DNA from 2 places in the Streptomyces sp. P5F9 genome. Region 1 is predicted to be linked to the other one. Evidence: riboswitches for the same ligand, from Rfam matches in the RefSeq annotation. Region 1 holds a riboswitch; the other holds the start of a gene.
The links. Region 1 has a riboswitch for cyclic di-AMP ahead of AC31A1_RS00720 (C40 family peptidase). Riboswitches for the same ligand answer to the same signal wherever they lie in the genome.
Positions count from the first base shown of each region.

Region 1 (3,412 bases):
ACGGGTCTATGACGCGGTTGGCCGGGAGTGTCGCGGGGTGTGCGGTCAGGGCCGGGAAATGCCCGGCCCCGATCGGATCAGGCGGGCCGTACGGCGCCCCGGATGGCGGCGGCACCGGCGTAGAAGATCGACTCCTCGCGGATCGGCGTACCCGGGCTCGGCGCGTGGATCATCAGGCCGTTGCCGGTGTAGAGGCCGACGTGGTCGATGCTGTCGTAGAAGAAGATCAGGTCGCCGGGGCGGATGTCGGTGAGTGGGACGAGGGCGCCGGCGCCCGACTGTTCCTGGGCGGTGCGCGGGAGGAGGACGCCCGCTGCCTTCCAGGCGGCCTGGGTGAGGCTGGAGCAGTCGTACGCGTCCGGTCCCGCCGCGCCCCACAGGCAGGGCCTGCCGATCTGTGCGCGGGCGAAGGCGAGCGCGGTGCTGGTCTTGCTGAGCGTGGTGGGGTCCTGCGCTGCGGCGGGTGCCGGGCTGACGGTCGGCGGGGGGAGGGTGATCTCCGGGGCCATCGTCGGCGCCGTGGGCAGGGTGAACTCGGGAGCGACGGCCGGGGCCGCGGCGAAGGAGACCTCGGCGGCGGGCGGGGTCGGCTGCCACTCCTGCTGCGGCGGGCGCCAGTCCGGCTCCGGCGGGGTGTACCCGGTGGGCTGCTGGGGCACCATCGGAATCTGCCCGGTGGACCAGGCGGGTTGCTCCGTTGCCACAGGGAACTGCTCGGCGGACCAGGTCGGCTGCTCGGTCACCAGGGGGACTTGCCCGGTGGACCAGGCCGGCTGGTCGGCCACGACGGGCATCTGCCCGGTGGACCAGGTCGGCTGCTCGGTCACCATGGGGACCTGCCCGGTCGACCAAGCCTGCTGGGGCACGACGGGCATCTGCCCCGTGGACCAGGTCTGTTGCTCGGCCACGACGGGCATCTGCCCGGTCGACCACATCTGCTGTTCGGGGACCATGGGCATCGACCCGGTCGACCAAGTCGTCTCCGGAGCGGACAAGCTCGCCACCGGAGGCGGCCAGGTAGCACTCGCCGGGGCCGGTTCGGTGCGCGGTGCGGCGATGTACGGGAGCAGCTCCAGGTCGGCGGTGAGCGGGTCGAAGGCCGGCTCCGGGGCGGCCGCGACGGCGAATTGCGGTGCCTCCACGGCGGGCATGGGCGGCAGGTCGAGGACGGTCGCCTGGGGCAGCTGACCCATCTGGGCCATCTGGGGTGCCTGCGGCGCGGCGGCCGGCAGGGCGGCGACCGGCGCGGGCATCAACTCCGCGACGGGCGCCGCAAGTTGAGGGGCAGCGGGCTCCGGTGCGCCGGTCCCCGCGGTCAGTTCGGCCACGGCGCGGCCGGGCTGTGCTTCGAGCGCCCGGGCGCCGCCCTCGGGCTCGGGGCGTCGTTCGGGACGCTCGGCCCGGGCCGCCATCGGACGGGCGGGAGTCCTGCCTGGCGGGAGGACCGCCGGTACGGTCGGGCCGAGTTGGGCACGAGCCCGGTCGAACCACTGCTTGGTGACGGCGTCGAGAGCGGGGTCCGAAGGACGCGACGCGCTGGGGCGGGGCTCGACACGCTTGCGCGGACCCCCGGACATCTTGCGCGTGGCGTTGTAGTTTCCGGTGGCAGTCTCGGCCCTGTCGTAAAGGGAGTTGATCCGCCGCTGCACTTCGTCACGGCTGGGTCGGTCGTCCACGGTGGGGCCACTGCCTCCGGTGCGCGTACTTCGTTCTGCCGGCATGGCAGACGTGCTCCTTCCGAATCGCGCCTACCGGGTTAGCTGTCGGGTTCGGGCGGTCGATCACGGAAGGATTGCCCTACGACCCTTGCCCGGACGAGCAGTTGGGCCGATTCACCCCAAGTCGGTTGGGTCCCCGGTTCCGGCTGTCGCGAGCGACACACCGGATTCGGCGCAAACCGTGCGGCCCGGCGCTGATCGCCGGAGTAGGTCGTACGGTCTGAGCGTCAACTTAGCCAACGTGTGTGCCTCGTGTGAAGGTTGAAGCGCGATATGTCCGATACGTTTTTGTGACCTTTACCTCTCCCAAACGTGTCCTGGGCTCATGAGCCCGCCGGGCCGGGTGATCCATATGAGGTCGATATGAATTTCTGGGACGGTTGAACGCACTGGCATCCGGCTCCGTATTGGAACGGGGGATTTCCATGCCGGGACGATCCGGGCCGACCGATACGTGTAGGAGCAACTTCCTTGGCACGCAACACGCGCAGACGCCCCACGGGCGCACGACGCGCGACGATGGCAGCAGTCGCCCTGATGCTGGGCGGCGGAGGACTGGTGGCGGCGAACGTCTACGCGTCGGCGTCCGAAGGCGGTTGGGGCGGTGACTCGTCCCAGCAAGGGTCTCCCGATGCGGCGTCGAGCGGTGCGACGATCGACTGCCCGGACATCGGTACCCAGTTGACGACCGTCCCGGACGAGGCGAAGACGGAGGTAGACGCCCAACTCGCGCTTCTGGACCAGCAGATAACCGAGGCCTACCAGAAACTGAAGGACTCGACGGAGTCCATACGCCAGGACGCCTCCTTCGCCGACAACGCGATCATGAATCCGTTGAAGGAGAAGCGGGCCGCGACCATCGGGCGGATCGACGACGCCATCGCCCGTGTCGGGGACCGCCCCGAGGGCCTCGACGCACTCGCCGGCTGCACGCTGATCGCCCCCACGAACGGCGACGAGAACGGCAGCGGGGGCGATCAGAGCGGTAGCGCCGACCCGACCGGCCAGGACCAGCAGCAGGGCGACGGCCAGGGCCAGCAGGGCAACCAGCCGTCCACCAACGGGCCCGTCGCCTCGGACTACGCGGACATCACCTCCGTACAGCCCAACGTGAACACCCCGCAGGATCAGGCCGACGCCTCCAGTGGAACGTTCGTCACCGCGTGCGGCGTGAACGAGAACGGCCTGTTCAACTCCGACAACGTGATCGTCGCGCCCGGAGTCACCAACGGCGCCCACCACTTCCACGATTACATCGGCAACCAGTCCAACAACGCGTTCGCCAGCGACGACGACCTGGCGAAGGCGAACACGAGCTGTGAGAACCCGGGCGACAAGTCCACGTACTACTGGCCCGTGTTGCGCCTGCAGAACGGCAAGCAGGAGCAGGACGCCGACAAGCCCGGCGGCGGCACCGAGGGCAACTCCGGTGAGATCGTCACCGCGAAGGCTGCCACGCTGACGTTCGTGGGCAACCCGAAGAGCAAGGTCGTCGCGATGCCGCGCCTCCTGCGCATCATCACCGGCGACGCCAAGGCCTTCGTGAACGGCCCGGCCAACGCCAACGCCTCCTGGAGCTGCACCGGGTTCGAGGACCGGCAGCTCAAGGACAAGTACCCGCTGTGCCCCGCGGGCAGTGACGTGGTGCGCACCTTCAAGTTCCAGAGCTGCTGGGACGGCCGCAACATCGACAG
Region 1 is NZ_JBXVPZ010000002.1:48,834-52,245, reverse strand. It holds gene AC31A1_RS00720 (C40 family peptidase) at 78-1,721, opposite strand; cyclic di-AMP (ydaO/yuaA leader) riboswitch at 1,730-1,903, opposite strand; gene AC31A1_RS00715 (DUF1996 domain-containing protein) at 2,238-3,412, shown strand, end outside.

Region 2 (3,412 bases), on a different contig from region 1:
CGTGGGTGCTGGGGCGGCCGAGGGTACGGCTGCGGCTGACCAGCGAGGTGCCGCGCGGGCAGGTGATCGCCCGGCTGTGCGATGTCGCCCCGGACGGTGCGTCGACCCTGGTCACCCGAGGCGTGCTGAACCTGTCGGCGCGGCACGGGCGGGACCGGGCGGTGCCGTGGACGCCGGGCACCACCGAGGACGTCACCTTCGAGCTGAACGGCATCGGGCACGCGTTCCCGCCCGGGCATCGCATCCGGCTCGCGGTGTCGTCGGCGTACTGGCCGTGGATCTGGCCGCAGCCGGAGTCTTCGGCGGGGTTCACGCTGGACCCGGAGGGTAGTGCGCTCGAACTCCCGGTGCGGGAGCAGGAGTTGACGGAGGACATTCGTTTCGACGAACCCGAGGAGGCCGAGCCGCTCGGGGTCAACTACCCGGCGACCCTGGACGAACCGCGGCCCGAGCGGCTGGTCGTGCGGGACGTCGCGAAGGGCGAGTGGCGGCTGGAGGTGGACCCCCGGTACGGCGGCACGCGCGTGTATCCGGACGGGTTGGAGTTCACCGAGGACGCGTTGGAGACGTACACGATCGACGAGTCCGACCCCTTGTCGGCGCGCACGCTCTCCGAGTGGTCGATCCGGTTGCACCGGCCGGAGCTGGGGTGGGACACGAGCGTGCGTACACGGTCGGAGATTACTTGCGACGAAACGGACTTTATTACCGCCAATGAGGTCATCTGCACCGAGGGCAAAGAAGTGATCTTCCACCGCACATGGGAGAAAAGGATTCCAAGAACTGCCAGTTGAGGGCGAATGCCCGATTTGCCGTTCTTAATCCTGCCGTGAGTTGGGTCACGCGTTTCTGTGCGTGACCTGTGTCCCGGTCTGCCCGCGTTCTCCCTTACGGCATTTGACAGTTGACCCTTGGCTCGCGCAAAGGATCAAGTGCCCCATACGCCTCAGACCAAGGTCAATAGGGGTTAGATGTGATTCCGCCACTTGTTCCGGACATGTGCTCTCGCATAGTTTCCCGGCCTGTCGAGCGGAACGCCGAATCCTGCCGCCGCCCGGCATCCCAGTCACGAACTTCTCGCACGGCAGGAGCGGGGGAACCAGGTAAGTCGCCGGGCCGGTCATCGCGACCGGAACGGCTTGGGGTTAAGTCACGTCCGCAAGGGCTTGGCCGGGCACCTCCCAGCCCGAACCCGACAGCTCACCTCGCAGGCGACGGAGAGGAACCTCGTCATGCCTGCAACCGCTCAGTCCCGCCGCGCCCGCCTCGTCCGCCGTGTCGTTGTCGCCGGTACCGGTGTCGCGATCCTCGCGCTGCCTGTCGTGGGTGCGACCACCGCGTCCGCGGCCACCACGTCGACCACCGCCGCCTCGACCACGCTCGCCGGATACCCCAACACCCTTGACGGGTGGATCCGGGAGTCGCTCGCGATCATGGCGCAGAAGGGGATTCCGGGTACGTACAACGGGATCTACCGGAACGTGATCCGTGAGTCGTCCGGTAACCAGTACGCGATCAACAACTGGGACTCCAACGCGGCGGCCGGTACGCCGTCGAAGGGGCTGCTCCAGGTGATCGACCCGACGTTCAACGCGTATCACGTGGCCGGGACTTCGTTTGATCCGTATGACCCGGTTGCGAACATCACGGCTGCGTGCAATTACGCGGCGGCGGTGTACGGGTCCATCGACAACGTGTACGGGGCTTACTAGAAACTGTTGGATCAGCCACGACGGTTGTGTTTTGAGTGGCGGCGCCGTCGTGGCTGGTCGCGCAGTTCCCCGCGCCCCTGAATGCGCCCCTTCGGGGACATTCAGAACTCAGCTGAAGAATCTTTCGAGTACCAGCGCGATTCCGTCGTCCTCGTTCGACGACGTCACCTCGTCCGCGACCGCCTTGAGTTCGGGGTGGGCGTTGGCCATCGCTACGCCGTGGGCTGCCCAGTCGAACATCGGGATGTCGTTCGGCATGTCGCCGAAGGCGATGGTGTCGGACGGGGTCAGGCCCAAGTGGCGGGCGGCCAGGGCGAGGCCCGTTGCCTTGGTGATGCCGAGTGGCTGGAGTTCGACGGTGCCGGGGCCCGACATGGTGACCGAGGCCAGGGAACCGACCACCGAGCGGGCCGTGGAGGCCAACTCGTCGTCCTCCAGGGCGGGGTGACGGAGCAGCACCTTGCTGATGGGTTCGCACCAGAGGTCGTCGCGCTTGCCCACCCGTACTGCGGGGAGCGTCGGGTGCGGCATCAAGTAGCCGGGCTCGATCAGCGTCAGGCCGTCCACGCCGTCCTGGTCCACCGCCGCGTACACCTGGCCCACTTCCGCCTCGATCTTGCCGAGCGCGGTCTCCGCCAACTCCCGGTCCAGGGTGACCGACCAGAGCAGACGGTCCGCGCCGGCGTCGTACAACTGCGCGCCCTGTCCGCACACCGCGAGCCCCCTGGAGCCGAGGTCGTCCAGGAGGGGCCGCACCCTCGGGGCCGGCCGGCCGGTGACGACGAGGTGTTGGGCACCGGCCGCCGCCACCCGCCGCAGTACGGCGAGAGACCGGTCGGAGAGGGTGTCGTCGCCGCGCAGCAGCGTTCCGTCCAGGTCGGTGGCGATCAGTGCATATGCGAGGGGTGCGGCCATGATCAGAGAATACGGATAGAACGCCCCACCGACTCGACACGAACCGGACGGCTCCTGCCTTCACATGCGTTGACCGGTGTTCCGGTTGGTTTGACAGTTACGGCGGTTATGCCGACTCCCGGATCACCAGTTCGGTGGGCAGGATCACGCCCGCCGTGTCCTCGCCTGCGATCTGGGCCAACAGCATGCGCACCATCTCGGCGCTGATGCGGTCGTAGGGCTGGCGCATGGTCGTGAGGGCCGGAGTGATGGACGTGGCGGCCGCCGAGTCGTCGAAGCCTCCGACAGCGATGTCATCCGGGACCGAACGGCCGGATTGTTGAAGGGTGTTGACGACTCCCAGGGCCATCAGGTCGGAGGCTACGAAGACCGCGTCTATGTCCGGGGCCTGGGACAGGAGTCTGCGGGCTGCCTCCTCGCCGCCCGTGCGGCGGTAGTCGCCCTCCACCACCAGGGTCGGGTCATGGGGCAGGCCCGCCTCCGTGAGGACGTCTCGGTAGCCGGCCAGGCGGTCGGGGCCGCCGGGGGCGTCGAGCGGGCCGGTGACCATGCCGATTCGGCGGCGGCCGGCCGCGATGAGGTGGCGGACCATCTCCTGGGCGCCGTCGCGGTCGGCTGCGGCGACGTAGCTGTACTTGGAGGCGGTGCCCAGCGGCTTGCCGCAGGCCACCAACGGGATTCCCGCGTCCCGGAGTTCGGCCGCCACCGGGTCGCCGCTGTGGTTGGAGACGAGGAGGACGCCGTCCACGTGGCCCGAGGTGATGTACCGGGTCAGGCGACGGCGT
Region 2 is NZ_JBXVPZ010000123.1:5,482-8,893, forward strand. It holds gene AC31A1_RS20905 (CocE/NonD family hydrolase) at 1-794, shown strand, start outside; cyclic di-AMP (ydaO/yuaA leader) riboswitch at 1,058-1,229, shown strand; gene AC31A1_RS20910 (transglycosylase SLT domain-containing protein) at 1,233-1,712, shown strand; gene AC31A1_RS20915 (HAD family hydrolase) at 1,821-2,627, opposite strand; gene AC31A1_RS20920 (LacI family DNA-binding transcriptional regulator) at 2,734-3,412, opposite strand, start outside.
Region 2: another riboswitch for cyclic di-AMP. It lies ahead of AC31A1_RS20910 (transglycosylase SLT domain-containing protein); the one in region 1 lies ahead of AC31A1_RS00720 (C40 family peptidase).